DNA from 4 places in the Pseudomonas lini genome. Region 1 is predicted to be linked to each of the others. Evidence: predicted binding sites of a transcription regulator. Region 1 holds the regulator's gene; each other region holds the start of a gene.

Region 1 (4,187 bases):
GTACAGCACATCGCACTGGATATGCCGGCTGCGGACTTCTTCCAGCAATTCGGGAAACCGTGACAAGTGACTCGGCAAGTTACGCGCATCGATGGACACGGCCACCAGCGGTTGTGCCAGTTCGGTGTGAATCAATGCGCGCTCGGCCAGTTCCGGCAGCAAGCCGGCAGGCAGGTTGTCGATGCAGTAATAACCGTTGTCCTCGAGCACATCGAGGGCGGTACTTTTACCTGAGCCGGAGCGGCCGCTGACGATGATCAGGCGCATGATTAGTGACCGGTTTGCTCGTCCAGGACAACCTGATACAAGGCTTCGTTGCTCGGGGCGCTGCGCAGCTTTTCACGCACTTCCTTGCGATCAAGCATGCTGGCAATCTGGCGCAGCAGTTCCAGGTGCGCATCGGTGGCGGCTTCCGGGACCAGCAGGACAAACAGCAGGTCAACCGGGGCGCCATCAATGGCGTCGAAATCGATAGGGGCTTCCAGGTGCAGCAGCGCACTGATTGGCGAGGTGCAGCCTTTAAGCCGGCAGTGGGGGATGGCGATGCCGTTGCCGAAACCGGTAGAGCCGAGTTTCTCACGGGCAATCAGGGCCTCGAAGACGTCCTGCATTTCCAGATCCGGTACTTCGCGGTGGATAAGGTTGGCAATTTGCTCGAGGGCTTTCTTTTTACTGCCACCCGGCGCGTTCACTTGGGAACGGCCGGGGGTCAGGATGGTTTCTAGTCGGATCATGGATTGGGAGTGTTAACGACCGGTCGCGCCCTGGAGGAGGCTCTGGGTCTTTTCCTTATGCTTTTTAAGTTGGCGATCCAGCTTGTCGGTCAGCAGGTCGATGGCGGCATACATGTCCGTATGCTCGGCATTGGCGACCACCTCTCCGCCGGGAATATGCAGCGTGGCTTCGATCTTCTGCAGCAGTTTTTCGACGTTCATCGTGACTTGAACATTGGTGATCTTGTCGAAATGCCTCTCTAATCGGTCGAGTTTTTCGCCGATGTAGGTGCGCAGGGGTTCGGTCACTTCCAGTTGGTGTCCACTGATGTTGACTTGCATACAGCTTCTCCTTCGTTGCCAGTGCATAAAGCGGCAGGCAGAAATGCCTGCCACTGGAACGCTGTGGCGAGCCCGGCGGCTACATCAACCGCTTCCGTTCGCTGGAAGGCGCGATCCCCAGGGATTCGCGGTACTTGGCGACGGTGCGACGGGCTACCTGAATGCCTTGTGCCTCCAGTAAACCAGCGATCTTGCTGTCACTCAACGGCTTTTTCTGATTTTCCGCGGCAACCAGTTTTTTGATGATCGCGCGGATCGCCGTGGACGAGCATTCACCGCCTTCGGAGGTACTGACGTGGCTGGAAAAAAAGTATTTCAGTTCATAGATGCCCCGTGGGGTATGCATGAATTTTTGCGTGGTCACCCGTGAAATCGTCGATTCATGCATGCCCACCGCTTCGGCGATGTCATGCAGCACCAACGGCTTCATGGCTTCGTCACCGTATTCAAGAAAGCCGCGTTGATGCTCGACGATCTGGGTGGCGACTTTCATCAGGGTTTCATTGCGGCTTTGCAGGCTCTTGATGAACCAACGAGCCTCCTGCAGCTGATTACGCATGAAGGTGTTATCAGCGCTGGTATCGGCGCGGCGCACGAAACCGGCGTACTGGGCGTTGACACGCAGGCGTGGCACCGATTCCTGATTCAGCTCCACCAGCCAGCGCTCGTTGTCCTTGCGCACAATCACGTCGGGAACGACGTATTCGGCTTCGGCGGACTCGATTTGTGAACCCGGGCGCGGGTTGAGGCTCTGGACCAGTTCGATGACCTGACGCAGTTCATCTTCCTTGAGCTTCATGCGACGCATCAGCTGGCTGTAGTCGCGGCTGCCGAGCAGGTCGATGTAGTCGGTGACCAGGCGCTTGGCCTCGGCCAGCCAAGGGGTCTTGGCTGGCAGTTGACGCAGTTGCAGCAGCAGGCACTCACCGAGGTTGCGGGCGCCGATGCCAGCGGGTTCGAATTGCTGGATGCGGTGCAGGACGGCTTCGATTTCGTCCAGTTCGATGTCCAGTTCCGGGTCGAAAGCTTCGAGGATTTCCTCGAGGGTTTCGTCCAGGTAGCCCTGATTGTTGATGCAGTCGATCAGGGTCACGGCGATCAGGCGATCGGTGTCGGACATAGGTGCCAGGTTCAGTTGCCAGAGCAAATGGCTTTGCAGGCTTTCACCGACCGATGTGCGGGTGGTGAAATCCCACTCGTCGTCATCGTTGCTCGGCAGGCTGCTGGCGCTGGTCTGGTAGACGTCTTCCCAGGCCGTGTCGACGGGCAATTCGTTGGGGATGCGCTCGTTCCAGTCGCCTTCCTCAAGGTTATCCACCGTTGGGGCGGTTTCCTGGTAAGAGGGTTCCTGAATGTCGGCGTTGGGTTTTTGTTCGGCGCTATCGGCCAAGGGGTCAGCGTTATCGAAGTCGTCGCCTTCTTCCTGGCGTTCGAGCATCGGATTGGACTCCAGGGCCTCCTGGATTTCCTGTTGCAGGTCCAGGGTCGACAATTGGAGCAGGCGGATGGCCTGTTGCAGCTGCGGTGTCATCGTCAGCTGCTGGCCCATTCTCAAGACTAGCGATGGTTTCATGGCAGGGGCTTAACACCTTATTCGCCGGCGCACATGCGCCATCCACTACAGAGCGCCGAAGCGCCAAACATAAGCAAATTATATGCCCGAAACTGAAGTGTTTGCCTAGAGCGCTGTAACAATAAAAACTTATTGATTTTTTATTGAAGCGAGCGCTCTCTCGGCGACTGGGGCACCTCAGTGCTTACAGGCGGAACTCATGGCCCAGATACACTTCCTTGACCAGTTCGTTGGCCAGGATGGTGGCGGAGTCACCTTCGGCGATCAACTGGCCGTCGTTGACGATGTAGGCCGTTTCGCAGATATCCAGGGTTTCGCGGACGTTGTGGTCCGTGATCAGCACACCAATGCCTTTGGCCTTGAGGTGGTGGATGATCTGCTTGATGTCGCCCACCGAAATCGGGTCTACGCCGGCGAAGGGTTCGTCGAGGAGGATGAATTTCGGGTTAGTAGCCAGGGCTCGGGCGATTTCCACACGGCGGCGTTCACCACCGGACAGGCTCATGCCGAGGTTGTCGCGGATGTGGTGGATGTGAAATTCCTGCAGCAGGCTTTCCAGCTCCTGGCGACGACCGGCCTTGTCGAGTTCCTTGCGGGTCTCGAGGATGGCCATGATGTTGTCGGCCACCGACAGTTTGCGGAAGATCGATGCTTCTTGCGGAAGATAGCCGATACCCGCCTTCGCGCGACCGTGCATTGGCTGGTGGCTGACGTCCAGGTCATCGATCAGGACGCGGCCCTGATCGGCCTGCACCAAGCCGACAATCATGTAGAAGCAAGTGGTTTTACCGGCACCGTTAGGACCAAGCAGGCCGACGATCTGACCGCTGTCGATGGACAGGCTGACGTCGCGCACGACCTGACGGCTCTTGTAGCTCTTGGCCAGATGCTGAGCTTTCAGAGTTGCCATTACTGGGCCTTTTGCTCGTCGGTTTTCTTCTTCGGCTGGATCACCATGTCGATGCGAGGACGTGCCTCAGTGACCTTGTTACCCGTGGCGCGACCGGCGCTCGCAAGCTTTTTGACCGTGTCGTAGACAATTTTCTCGCCTTGGGTGACGTTGTTGTCTTTATCGATGACTTTAGCGCGATCGATCAGCACGACGCGGTTTTGCGAGGCGTGGTACTGAATAGTTACGCCGTAGCCCTGAACCGGCTTGGTATCGCCCGCCGTTTGCAGTTGCTCGAAGTAGGCGAGGTTGCCCACCGAAGTCACCACGTCGATATCGCCGGCCGGGGTGCGAGTGATGGTTACGGTGTTGCCCTTAACGATCATCGAACCCTGAGTGATGATCACGTCGCCTTTATAGGTGGCAACGCCATTCTTGTCGTCCAGTTGGGCATCGTCGGCCTGAATGCGGATAGGCTGCTCTTGATCGTTCGGCAGAGCCCAGGCGCTCACGCTTCCCAGTGCTGCGCCCAGACTGAGCAAAATAGGGAGAGTTTTAACGAGCCTCATACTGTCCTCTTACGTTCGATAGCAGGTGTATCCTGCTTTCTTTCAAGTACGCTTTCATTCCGTTGCCTGTCGATACACCGCCAGCGCCGTCGATTCTAACG
Region 2 (4,187 bases), 3.1 Mb from region 1:
GAGCTTTGCCCTTTTACTCTACCGTCGGTACGCCAAGCCTGGATCAATGGCTGGCGAGAGGGACGCGGCGACAACTGGGACGGTATGACCGGCACTGCGGGAATCCACAGACTCAACGAACTTCACGCCGTCGGCTAATACAGGGCACACATTCCGACACGACAATCTGATTACGCAACGACTTAACCACGCACGTCCCATCCGGACGGCGGGCTTCGGCCCAGGGGCTCCTTCGAGGAGCCCTTTTTTATTCCTGTAAAAATTGCGGTGGGGCTTTTGTGGCGAGGGAGCTTGCTCCCGCTGGGCTGCGAAGCGGCCCCAAAACAATCAACTCGGTGTATCAGGTAAAGCGCGATTGCAGGATTTACGACTGCTTCGCAGCCGAACGGAAGCAAGCTCCCTCGCCACAAAAGCCTTTACCCAAGGCTACCCAGGTTTCAGCGCAGGGCGGCGATGGCATCCACCGATTCACGAATCAACGCCGGGCCTTTGTAGATGAAGCCGGAGTAAAGCTGCACCAAACTCGCACCCGCGGCGATTTTCTCAGCTGCGTGTTTGCCTTCGGTGATGCCGCCCACGGCGATGATCGGCAAGCGACCGGCCAGTTCCGCCGCCAGCACCTTCACCGTGTGAGTGCTCTTGTCGCGAACCGGTGCGCCGGACAAACCGCCCGCCTCGTCACCATGTTCCATGCCCTCGACGCCAACGCGGCTCAGGGTGGTGTTGGTGGCAATCACCGCGTCCATCCCGGTTTCGATCAACGCTTGGGCGACTTGAGCGGTTTCTTCGTCAGTCATGTCCGGCGCGATCTTGATCGCCAGCGGAACATGTTTACCGTGACGCAGCGCCAGTTCCGCACGGCGGGTGGCCAGATCGGCGAGCAACTGCTTGAGCGAATCGCCGAATTGCAGGCTGCGCAGGCCCGGGGTATTCGGCGAACTGACATTGACCGTCACGTAGCTGGCGTGGGCATAGACCTTGTCCAGGCAGATCAGGTAGTCGTCGACCGCACGCTCAACCGGCGTGTCGAAATTCTTGCCGATATTGATGCCCAGCACGCCCTTGTACTTGGCTGCCGCCACGCGAGCGAGCAAGTGATCGACGCCGAGGTTGTTGAAACCCATGCGGTTGATGATCGCCTCGGCGTCCGGCAAGCGGAAAATCCGTGGTTTCGGGTTGCCCGGCTGTGGACGCGGAGTGATGGTGCCGATTTCGACGAAACCGAAACCCAATTGGGCAAAGCCATCAATTGCCGCGCCGTTCTTGTCCAGACCGGCCGCCAAACCCACCGGGTTCGGGAACTCCAGGCCCATGACCGTTATCGGCAGTTTCGCCGGTGCCTTGCACAGCAAGCCGTTGAGGCCCAAACGCCCGCCCGCGCCGATCAGGTCCAGGGACAGATCGTGGGAGGTTTCCGGGGAAAGTTTGAACAGCAGCTGACGGGCCAGGGTGTACATGGGCAGGCTTGACTCGGTTGGCGATGAGAGGCGGCGATTATAGCCGCGCATCAGGGCTTCACGCGAGGCGCGCAACAAAATCAGCCAGCGATGGCATATGCCTTGCACCGTCACAGGCATCAGCACTCATGCCAACGGCGGGATGAGTGGAAGGACAATGGCGTCGTCACCCGGCTTTGCTCACGCAAGAGCCTTGGACGACGCTTTTTTTTGGAAGGTGCGAAATCGATGAACGAACCATCAGCCGGCCCACTGGCCTGGGTCAATGGCAGCGATGCCCCGGAAAAAACCGCAATCAACCTCGGCTTCATGGCCCTGAGCGACTGCGCCTCAGTGGTGGTCGCGGCCACTCAGGGCTTCGCCCAACCGTACGGCCTGACCCTGAACCTCAAGCGCCAATCGTCCTGGGCCAACCTGCGGGACAAACTGGTCAGCGGCGAACTCGACGCCGCCCACAGCCTGTACGGCCTGATTTACGCCGTGCACTTGGGCATCGGCGGCGTAGCCTCCACCAACATGGCCGTGCTCATGGGCCTGAACCAGAACGGCCAGAGCATCAACCTCTCCCACGGCTTGCAGGCCTTGGGCGTGACCAGTCCTGAAGCATTGGACCGGCACGTGCACCAAAGTCGCCCAAAACTGACCTTCGCTCAGACATTTCCTACGGGCACCCACGCCATGTGGCTGTATTACTGGCTCGCGAGCCAGGGCATTCATCCATTGCAGGATGTCGACAGCGTGGTGGTACCGCCGCCGCAAATGGTCGCGCACCTGCAAGCCGGGCGCATCGACGGTTTCTGCGTCGGCGAGCCGTGGGCGGCCAGCGCGGTGCAGCAGAATCTGGGATTTACGATGGCCACCAGCCAGACCCTCTGGCCCGATCACCCGGAAAAAGTCCTCGGCTGCACCCGCGCCTTCGTCGAGCAATACCCCAACACCGCCCGGGCATTGGTGATGGCGATCCTCGAGGCCAGCCGCTTTATCGAAGCCAGTGGCGAAAATCGCCGCAGCACCGCGCAACTATTGAGTGCGCCTGAGTATCTGGATGCACCACTCGATTGCATCGAACCACGCTTGCTCGGTGACTACGCCGATGGTTTGGGCAATTGCTGGCAGGACCCGCACGCCATGCGTTTCCACGGTGGAGGCGAGGTCAATTTTCCGTATTTGTCTGACGGTATGTGGTTCATGACCCAGTTCCGGCGTTGGGGTTTGTTGCGTGACGACCCGGATTACCTCGGCGTGGCCCGTCAGGTCCAGCAACTAGACTTATACCGTGAGGCCGCCACCGCTGTCGGTGTGCCCGCCCGGAGTCAGGAAATGCGCAGCAGTCAATTGATCGACGGCAAAGTCTGGGACGGTTCGGACCCGGCCGGCTATGCCCGCAGCTTCACGCTGCACGCCATGAGCGACAGCGCTCCCCTTCTCGCCAGCCGCTGACAGGAGCCTACGAATATGTTGCGTATCCTGCTGATCAATGACACTGCGAAAAAAGTCGGGCGCCTGAAAGCGGCCCTGACCGAGGCCGGGTTCGAGGTCATCGACGAATCCGGCCTGACCATTGACCTGCCCGCGCGCGTCGAAACGGTGCGTCCGGACGTGATCCTGATCGATACCGAGTCACCGAGCCGCGATGTGATGGAGCAAGTGGTGCTGGTGAGCCGTGATCAACCACGGCCGATCGTGATGTTTACCGACGAGCACGACCCCGACGTGATGCGTCGGGCGATCAAGTCCGGCGTCAGTGCCTACATCGTCGAAGGCATTCACGCACAACGCTTGCAGCCGATTCTCGACGTGGCCATGGCGCGCTTTGAAAGCGACCAGGCCCTGCGCGCGCAACTGCACGCCCGCGACCAGCAACTGGCCGAGCGCAAGCGCATCGAGCTGGCTAAGGGGCTGCTGATGAAGATGAAGGACTGCAATGAAGAAGAGGCCTACACCCTGATGCGCCGCCAAGCCATGAGCCGCCAGCAGAAGCTGATTCAGGTGGCGGAGCAGATCATTGCCATGAGTGAGTTGCTTGGCTGACTGCCTTACCCCTGTGGCGAGGGAGCTTGCTCCCGCTGGGCTGCGAAGCGGCCCCAAAACCAGCCAACACGATAAATCAAACACAACACGGGGGCAGGATTTACGACTGCTTCGCAGCCGAGCGGGAGCAAGCTCCCTCGCCACAACAACCTCTATTGCCACAACCACCGATTATTGGCACAAATCTCGCTAAGTAAAACCCTGCAAGGTAACCAACGGCGGTTGCCCCACCTACGACAAAGACGTCGCTCACCTCATTCGCCCCCTTGGCGGATCGGGTAGCGGCGTTTTTCCGTTTTGGCCCCAGAGACCGGGGCTGGTGGTGCGGCCGTTGTGGCGCCCCACCTGCAAGCTCATGACTCCTTCTTGATACGCCTGACAGCTGAGGTGCGCGATGAATTCAAGCTTCTGGAAATCCGGCCATACCCCGACACTGTTCGCAGCCTTTCTCTATTTCGATCTGAGCTTCATGGTCTGGTACCTGCTCGGCCCTCTGGCGGTGCAGATCGCCGCTGATCTGCACCTGACCACCCAACAGCGCGGGCTGGTGGTGGCCACGCCGATTCTGGCCGGGGCCGTATTGCGCTTTGCGATGGGCCTGCTGGCTGATCGCCTGTCGCCCAAAACCGCCGGGATAATCGGCCAGGTGATCGTCATCTGCGCCCTGTTCGTCGCCTGGAAAGTCGGCATCCACAGTTA
Region 3 (4,187 bases), 660 kb from region 1:
GGCACCGGGCGCGATCACTACCTGACGGCTGTGACTCGGGTCGACAATCAGTTAGTCGAAATCATTGACGTCGAGAAGGTGCTGGCGGAAGTGGCACCGACACCGGAAGCGATTTCGGTGGGCGTGGTGGATGTCGAGACTCAGCACAAGGCGTTGTCCTTGCGCGTGTTGACGGTCGATGATTCATCGGTGGCGCGCAAGCAAGTCACGCGTTGTCTGCAAACGATCGGCGTCGAAGTGGTGGCGTTGAACGACGGTCGGCAAGCGCTGGATTACCTGCGCAAGCTGGTCGATGAGGGCAAGAAGCCGGAAGACGAGTTCCTGATGATGATCTCCGACATCGAAATGCCGGAGATGGACGGGTACACCCTGACGGCCGAGATCCGCGCCGACCCGCGCATGCAAAAGCTTCATATCATCCTGCACACTTCGTTGTCGGGTGTGTTCAATCAGGCGATGGTCAAGAAAGTCGGTGCCGATGACTTCCTGGCCAAGTTCCGTCCTGATGACTTGGCATCCCGGGTGGTCGACCGGATCAAAGCAGCAGATATCAGCTAGGGGCGTTTTGCCCCTGGCGGTCAACACGATTTAAGAGGCCGCATCATTGTCTACGGGTAATTTGGATTTCGAACAGTTCCGGGTCTTCCTGGAAAAAGCCTGTGGCATTTTGCTCGGTGAGAACAAGCAATACCTGGTCTCGAGCCGTCTCAACAAACTGATGGAACAGCAGGGCATCAAATCGCTGGGTGAATTGGTTCAGCGCATCCAGACCCAACCGCGCAGCGGTTTGCGCGAGCTGGTGGTGGATGCCATGACCACCAACGAAACCCTGTGGTTTCGTGACACCTATCCGTTTGAAGTCTTGAAGAACAAGGTATTGCCTGAGTCGATCAAGGCAAGCCCCGGACAGCGCCTGCGGATCTGGTCGGCGGCGTGTTCGTCGGGTCAGGAACCGTATTCGCTGTCGATGTCCATCGATGAGTTCGAGCGGGTCAACATGGGCCAGTTGAAGATGGGCGTGCAGATCGTTGCCACGGATCTGTCCGGCACCATGCTGACCAACTGCAAGACCGGTGAATACGACAGCCTGGCCATCGGCCGCGGTCTGTCGCCCGAGCGCCTTCAGCGTTACTTCGACCCGAAAGGGCCGGGACGCTGGGCCATCAAGGCACCGATCAAGAGTCGCGTGGAATTTCGTTCGTTCAACCTGCTCGACAGCTACGCAAGCCTGGGCAAGTTCGACATCGTGTTTTGCCGCAACGTGCTGATCTACTTCTCCGCCGAGGTGAAGAAAGACATCCTGTTGCGCATCCACAGCACGCTCAAGCCCGGCGGCTATCTGTTCCTTGGCGCGTCCGAAGCGCTGAACGGTTTGCCGGATCATTATCAAATGGTCCAGTGCAGCCCGGGGATCATTTACAAGGCGAAGTGATTCGTTGCTTCATCAAAAAACGGGAGTCCTCAGGGGCTCCCGTTTTTTTGTGCCTGTAATTATCTCTCAAAATCACCACAACCCCTGTGGGAGCGGGCTTGCCCGCGATAGCGTCGTATCAGTCGACATCAATTTGATTTGTTACACCGCAATCGCGGGCAAGCCCGCTCCCACAGGGTCAGTTGTTGTTCTGGCGATTGGTGATAAGCGGCAGAAAAGCGGCAGGCGGCGGAAATCGGTTGCCGCTTTTCTGGCATTGCCGCCTTGCCACCGCGCGCAAAGCCCCGGTTTACGGGCTTTTTTGAATTGGCACGCCGCTTGCTATGTCCATCGTACGAAAAATCAGGTCACCCGAAGGTTTCCCGACATGAGCATCAGCTTCGATAAAGCGCTCGGTATCCACGAACAAGCCTTGGGCTTTCGCGCCCAGCGTGCCGAAGTCCTGGCCAACAACATCACCAACGCCGACACCCCGAACTACAAGGCTCGGGATCTGGACTTCTCGAAAGTGCTCGCCGAGCAGAACGAGAAAACCAAAAACGGCAAGTTCGCCTTGAACATGACCAACAGCCGTCACATCGAAGCTGAAGGCATGGGTAATGGCGACGAGTCGCTGATGTATCGCACGCCGATGCAACCGTCGATCGACCAGAACACCGTGGACGCCCAGCTGGAACAGTCGAACTACGCGGAAAACGCGGTCAACTTCCAGGCCAGCTTCACCCTGCTCAACAGTAAATTCAAAGGGCTGGTGTCAGCCCTGCGCGGAGAGTAATCCATGTCCCTATCCAGTGTTTTCAACATTGCCGGTAGCGGCATGAGTGCTCAGACCACGCGCTTGAACACCGTCGCCTCGAACATCGCCAACGCCGAGACCGTCTCGTCGAGCATCGACCAGACCTACCGTGCCCGTCACCCGGTGTTCGCCACCATGTTCCAGGGCGGCCAGAGCGGCGGCAGCGATTCGCTGTTCCAGAACCAGGACGCGGCCGGTCAAGGCGTGCAAGTGCTGGGCGTGGTCGAAGACCAGAGCAACCTTGAAGCGCGCTATGAGCCGAACCATCCGGCTGCCGATGCCAAGGGCTACGTCTACTACCCGAACGTCAATGTCGTCGAAGAAATGGCCGACATGATTTCCGCGAGCCGTTCGTTCCAGACCAACGCCGAAATGATGAACACCGCCAAAACCATGATGCAGAAGGTCCTGACCCTCGGTCAGTGATAAGAGGCGATTCATATGAGCGTTATCAGCGATGTTCTGGCCAACTCTTCGGTCCAGACCCCTACCACCAAAGACAGCCTGACCTCGGCCGCTACCGGCGGGCAGAAACTGGGCAAAGACGCGTTCCTGCAACTGCTGGTTACCCAGCTGAAAAACCAGAACCCGCTCGATCCTCAGGACAACAGCGAGTTCGTGGCACAGCTGGCGCAGTTCAGTAGCCTGGAAGGTATCACCACGCTCAATGATACCGTCAGCGGCCTTGCCAGCAGCTACAGCTCCTCGCAAGCCTTGCAGGCTTCTTCGCTGGTGGGTCGTTCGGTTATCGCGCAGACCGACAAAACGATGGTTGACACCTCCAAGAGCCTCAACGGTACCGTCGTGGTACCGACATCGGTTTCCGCCGCCACCGTCAAGATCACCAACTCGGAAGGCAAAACCATCCGCACCCTCGACCTGGGCAGCCAAAGCGCCGGCAACGCCAGTTTCATCTGGGACGGCAAGGACGATGCGGGTGCGGTGGCACCGGCGGGTACTTACACCTTCGGCGCGACGACCACCATCGACGGCACGAACACCTCACTGATTACTTACCTGCCGGCAACGGTCAACAGCGTGACCATCAGCCAGACCGGCGGTGAGTTGATGCTGAACCTGGCAGGCATGGGCAGCGTTGCCCTGTCCAAAGTTCAAACCATTGGTATATAGAGCCGACTAGCACGGCACAAAGGAGTGGAATATGTCTTTCAATATCGGCCTTAGCGGTCTCTATGCAGCCAACAAACAACTGGACGTGACCGGCAACAACATCGCCAACGTCGCGACCACCGGTTTCAAATCGTCCCGTGCAGAATTCGAAGACGTGTACTCGGCCACTCGCCTGGGTACCGGCAGCAAGACCATTGGTAATGGCGTGCGTCTGGCCAACGTTTCCCAGCAGTTCAGCCAGGGCGACGTGAACAACACCGGCAACGTGCTCGACATGGGCATCCAGGGCAACGGCTTCTTCATCCTCAGCGACAACGGTTCCCTGACCTACACCCGTGCCGGTGCGTTCAAGACCGATGCTGAAAACTATGTGGTTGATAACAACGGCAACCGTCTGCAGGGTTATGGCGTCGATGCCAACGGCAAGATCATCAACGGCGTGTTGACTGACTTGAAGATCGATACTTCGAGTCTGAAACCGAACCCGACGACCAAGGTTGATCAGACGATGAACCTGAACTCGGCTGAAACAACGCCGACGGTGACGCCGTTCAGTCCCACCGATACCAACAGCTATAACAAGACCATTTCTACCAAGGTCTACGATAGCCAGGGTAACGAGCACACCATGGATCAGTACTACGTGAAAACGGGTACCAACGCTTGGCGTGTTCACACTTACATGGACGGTCGTTCCCCGGCCAACCCTGCAACCACGCCTCCAGTGGCGATCACCGCCGACATCACATTCAACTCCAACGGCAGCATCAATACGCTGACGGCGGGTGCTGGCTGGACCCAGACTGGCAACACGCTGACCATGACCGG
Region 4 (4,187 bases), 2.0 Mb from region 1:
AGACCGAGGTGCGCTGCAATTTGTCGGCGGTGCGGATGTAGAACATCAGGAACCGGTCGATGTAACGGATCAGGGTTTCATCATCCAGGTCGGTGGCGAACAGCTCGGCGTGGCGTGGGCGCATGCCGCCGTTACCGGCCACATAGAGGTTCCAGCCGTTCTCGGTGGCGATCACGCCCACGTCCTTGCTTTGTGCCTCGGCACATTCACGGGTGCAGCCAGAGACGGCGAACTTGAGCTTGTGCGGCGAGCGCAGGCCTTTGTAGCGATCCTCGAGGGTCAGGGCCATTTTCACGCTGTCCTGCACGCCGTAACGGCACCAGGTGCTGCCGACGCAAGACTTCACCGTGCGGGTCGATTTGCCATAGGCGTGCCCGGTTTCGAAACCGGCCTCAATCAGCTCGGACCAAATGTCCGGCAACTGATGCAACTGCGCGCCGAACAAGTCGATCCGCTGGCCGCCGGTGATTTTGGTGTAGAGGTCGTATTTCTTCGCCACCACGCCAATCGCGATCAGCTTGTCGGCTGTGATCTCGCCCCCGGCGATGCGCGGCACCACCGAATAGGTGCCGTTTTTCTGCATGTTGGCCATGAAGGTGTCGTTGGTGTCCTGCAACGGCACCAGCGAGGCGTCCATGATCGGCTGGTTCCAGCACGAGGCGAGGATCGAGCCCACCGCCGGTTTGCACACGTCGCAACCGGTGTGGCCGCGGCCGTGCTTGGCCAGCAGTTCTTCGAAGGTGATCACCCCTTCTACCCGCACCAGTGCGTAAAGCTCCTGACGGGTGTAGGCGAAGTGTTCGCACAGGCTCTTGTCGACACTGACGCCACGGGCAATCAGTTCGTGTTCGAACACTTGCTTGAGCAGCCCGGCACAACCGCCGCAACCGGTGCAGGCCTTGGTCTGCGACTTGAGCAGACCGAGGTCGGTGCAGCCACCGTCGATGGCCGAGCAGATCGAGCCCTTGGTGACGTTATGGCACGAGCACACGGTTGCCGACTCGGGCAACGCGCCCGGGCCCAGGGTTGGCGCGCCGGTGGACGATGGCAGAATCAGGCTGGCCGGTTCTGACGGCAAGGCAATGCCGTTCTGCATGTATTGCAGCAGGGTGTCGTAATAGCTGTTGTCGCCAACCAGCACCGCGCCGAGCACGCGTTTGCTGTCAGCATCCACCACCAGGCGACGATAGCTGGCCGTGGCTTCATCGATGAACTGATAGCTGCGCGCACCCGGCGTCTGGGCGTGAGCATCACCGATGGAGCCTACATCGACGCCGAGCAGTTTGAGCTTGGTCGACATGTCGGCGCCCTGGAACGGCTCGGCGACTTGATGACACAGCAGCGACGCGACGCCACGGGCCATCTGATAACCGGGAGCGACCAGACCGAAGAGGCTGCCATTCCAGGCGGCGCATTCGCCGATGGCATAGATATTCGGATCGCTGGTCAGGCACTGATCGTCAATCACCACGCCGCCACGCGGACCGATGTCCAGCGCACATTGACGGGCCAGCGCATCTTGCGCGCGGATCCCGGCGGAGAACACGATCAGGTCGGCTTCGAGGAATTCGTCATTGGCAAAATTCATCCGGTAGCGGTACTGCTCGCCGGCACTGATCGACTGCGTGCCACGGGACAGATGCACACCCACGCCGAGCCGCTCGATTTGTGCCTTCAGCGCCAAGCCACCCTGCTCGTCCAGCTGCACCGGCATCAGGCGTGGGGCAAATTCCACCACATGCGCTTCCAGCCCCAGGCTTTTCAGGGCATTGGCGGCTTCCAGGCCGAGCAGGCCACCGCCGACCACCACGCCGCGCCGGGCATTGGCCGCCGCGGCACGAATCGCGTCGAGGTCTTCAAGGGTGCGATAGACAAGGCGCGAGTCGCCTTCCGCACCTTCAATAGGCGGCACGAACGGATAAGAACCGGTGGCCAGAACCAGTTTGTCGTACGAGACGCACCCTTGTGCGGTAATCACTTGGCGTCGCGCTCGGTCGATTTCCAACACCGGCACGCCCAGATGGAGGGTGACGCCCGGCGTCTGGTACAGAGAGGCTTCGCCCAGGGCCAGCGACTCGGCATCGCGACCGCCGAAATACTCGGACAGATGCACACGGTCGTAGGCACGCATCGGCTCTTCGCTGAAGACATGCAGCCGATAGTGGTCGAGGGCGCCGCGCTCGATGAGCTGCTCGACACAATGATGGCCGACCATGCCATTGCCGATCACGATCAGCGTTTGCAGTTTGTTCAATGCGGCAACATTGGAATTCATAGTAAGCACCCAGCCAAAGCCAATCACGGTTAAAAAAAGCAAAAAAAAACGCCTGAAACCTCTCGGTTTCAGGCGTCTTTGCCTGTTCTTCGCGGTGTTCGACCTGGCGCCTTCGCCGGATCCACCGATGTTGCCCACGACCTGCTCGGCCGGTCGATCTTCGTTGATCGAGTGGGCTGCCCACCTGTTTTCGATGGACCTGAGAGGATCAATGCAGCCTTTGTGCCAGTCGGTGATCGATACTTCATTTGCGTTGCAAAACTTGCGACTGAACAACCGGGGAATCCACTTGCAGCCTGCGCAATAGCGAGTTTTTCAGGGGTTAGACGGTGTTTCAGAAACCGGGGCGCGGAACAGCTACGGGCACTCACACAGGGTGAAAACTCGGTGCCGATGCACATTTTTATGGCATCGCGCTTTATAAAAGTGCATGCAGCGGTCAATACCGCTCGCGACAATGCCAGTCAGTTAAGGGTGATACTGAACCTGTGGCGAGGGAGCTTGCTCCCGTTGGACTGCGAAGCAGTCCCATTTTGGGGCCGCTTCGCGGCCCAGCGGGAGCAAGCTCCCTCGCCACACAAGCCCACCCACACGGATTGCGTGTTTTCGAGGTTTTCAGCGCTTGTAGGACGTGCGCGTCAGATCACTCAACATTGCCGGAAAGCGCGTGTTTAAAAGCCCTGAAGGTTACTTCCTGAAAGCTACAAGATCTTGCGCCGTTGCCTACGCGTACGCCAGAATCCGCCGGCTTGTGCGTCTGGGGGCTGCTCGGTAACTTGGTTCCCGTCACTGCCCATCAGTGATCGGGTTTAGCAGCCCGGGGTTACAAGCAAGGTGCACAAGCTCTTGTCAGTCAGGCATTACCATGCCTGCACTTGATGGTGGTTGTGCGCAGGGCGCCTTCGGGCGCGCCGGCTTTGCTAGCTTCCCCGGTCTGCTAACCTGCGTACAGCTGCCTCCCTCTCGTTTAGCAGCAGAAGGATTGGCACCCAATCAGAGAAGCCAGCTTATGTTCAAGGTTACGCCAAACCCACCGGACACCGATCCGGTCTCCCCTTACGAACCCGACTCAAAAAAACTCAACGACGCCGCCGAGCGGGCTCTGAACTTCCACTTCCCGTCGAATGCCGACATCAAAGCCACTGCGCGTAAACCCAGCAAGCTGTTTGCCGTTGCCCCAGAGGCGACTGCCGAAACCCTGGCGGTTTTTTTGGTCGAGACGCTGGCCTCGGTCGATGTGATGGTCCATCACTTGGTCGATCACCTGGAGGGTGAGTCGCGTCACGCGCTGCTGGGTATTTCGAATAGCATCATGGTGGCGGAGATCACCGCGAACCGGGTGCTGGATCAAATGAATCCGCCTGAGTAGGTGCGGTCTGCTGTGGTGAAAGGGGTTACTTGCGTTGGGCTGTGCAGCGGTCCTTTTTTTTGGGGCCGCTGCGCGACCCAGCGGGAGCAAGCTCCCTCGCCACGGGTTTCTCGGTGTATCTGCCTACTGGCTGGCAGGGCTTTGTGTCGGGCCCGGGGTACCGCGTTATCGCGGCCCGAGCCTTCGGCGGCGCCTACAGATTGCCCACGATCCCCTGCCTGTCTTATCTTCCGGTGTTGCGGTGGTATTGGCCTGCCCTCAACTGGTAGCCTGAGCGCCCTTGCCTGCATGTCTCTGATGGATCACCGTCGCGCGAAGACGCCTCGATGGTCACTTCATCCCTTTCAATCAAGACAACGGTGACTCTCTTGATCAGCAGCACCTCCGCATTTGCCCGCGATATCGACGGCAAAGCCATTTCTGCCCAGGTTCTCGACGAGGTCCGGGAAGAGGTTCTGGCCCTGGCCGGCCAGCAAATCTATCCCGCCCTGGCGGTCCTGTTGGTCGGCGACGACCCGGCCAGCCACGTTTATGTGCGCAATA

Evidence for each region. Region 1 encodes sigma-54, which starts transcription at its own class of promoters, with help from an activator protein. Its sites were predicted from a motif close to ANTGGCATNNANNTTGCTNT; they were not measured.
Region 2: the regulator sigma-54 is predicted to act here: its motif matches at 1,547-1,566, upstream of AB3226_RS05085 (CmpA/NrtA family ABC transporter substrate-binding protein).
Region 3: the regulator sigma-54 is predicted to act here: its motif matches at 1,738-1,757, upstream of flgB (flagellar basal body rod protein FlgB).
Region 4: the regulator sigma-54 is predicted to act here: its motif matches at 2,486-2,505, upstream of nirB (nitrite reductase large subunit NirB).

What each region holds. Positions count from the first base shown of each region.
Region 1 covers NZ_OZ061318.1:4,248,210-4,252,396, forward strand. The annotation lists gene rapZ (RNase adapter RapZ) at 1-267, opposite strand, end outside; gene ptsN (PTS IIA-like nitrogen regulatory protein PtsN) at 270-734, opposite strand; gene raiA (ribosome hibernation-promoting factor, HPF/YfiA family) at 747-1,055, opposite strand; gene AB3226_RS19100 (RNA polymerase factor sigma-54) at 1,135-2,628, opposite strand; gene lptB (LPS export ABC transporter ATP-binding protein) at 2,813-3,538, opposite strand; gene lptA (lipopolysaccharide transport periplasmic protein LptA) at 3,538-4,086, opposite strand; gene lptC (LPS export ABC transporter periplasmic protein LptC) at 4,073-4,187, opposite strand, start outside.
Region 2 covers NZ_OZ061318.1:1,105,859-1,110,045, forward strand. The annotation lists gene AB3226_RS05075 (ribosome modulation factor) at 1-138, shown strand, start outside; gene AB3226_RS05080 (quinone-dependent dihydroorotate dehydrogenase) at 438-1,457, opposite strand; gene AB3226_RS05085 (CmpA/NrtA family ABC transporter substrate-binding protein) at 1,686-2,897, shown strand; gene AB3226_RS05090 (ANTAR domain-containing response regulator) at 2,913-3,488, shown strand; gene AB3226_RS05095 (NarK/NasA family nitrate transporter) at 3,883-4,187, shown strand, end outside.
Region 3 covers NZ_OZ061318.1:4,903,772-4,907,958, forward strand. The annotation lists gene AB3226_RS22175 (chemotaxis protein CheV) at 1-558, shown strand, start outside; gene cheR (protein-glutamate O-methyltransferase CheR) at 605-1,432, shown strand; gene flgB (flagellar basal body rod protein FlgB) at 1,800-2,207, shown strand; gene flgC (flagellar basal body rod protein FlgC) at 2,211-2,654, shown strand; gene flgD (flagellar hook assembly protein FlgD) at 2,670-3,359, shown strand; gene flgE (flagellar hook protein FlgE) at 3,391-4,187, shown strand, end outside.
Region 4 covers NZ_OZ061318.1:6,286,541-6,290,727, reverse strand. The annotation lists gene nirB (nitrite reductase large subunit NirB) at 1-2,275, opposite strand, end outside; gene AB3226_RS28545 (DUF6124 family protein) at 3,285-3,644, shown strand; gene AB3226_RS28540 (bifunctional 5,10-methylenetetrahydrofolate dehydrogenase/5,10-methenyltetrahydrofolate cyclohydrolase) at 4,013-4,187, shown strand, end outside.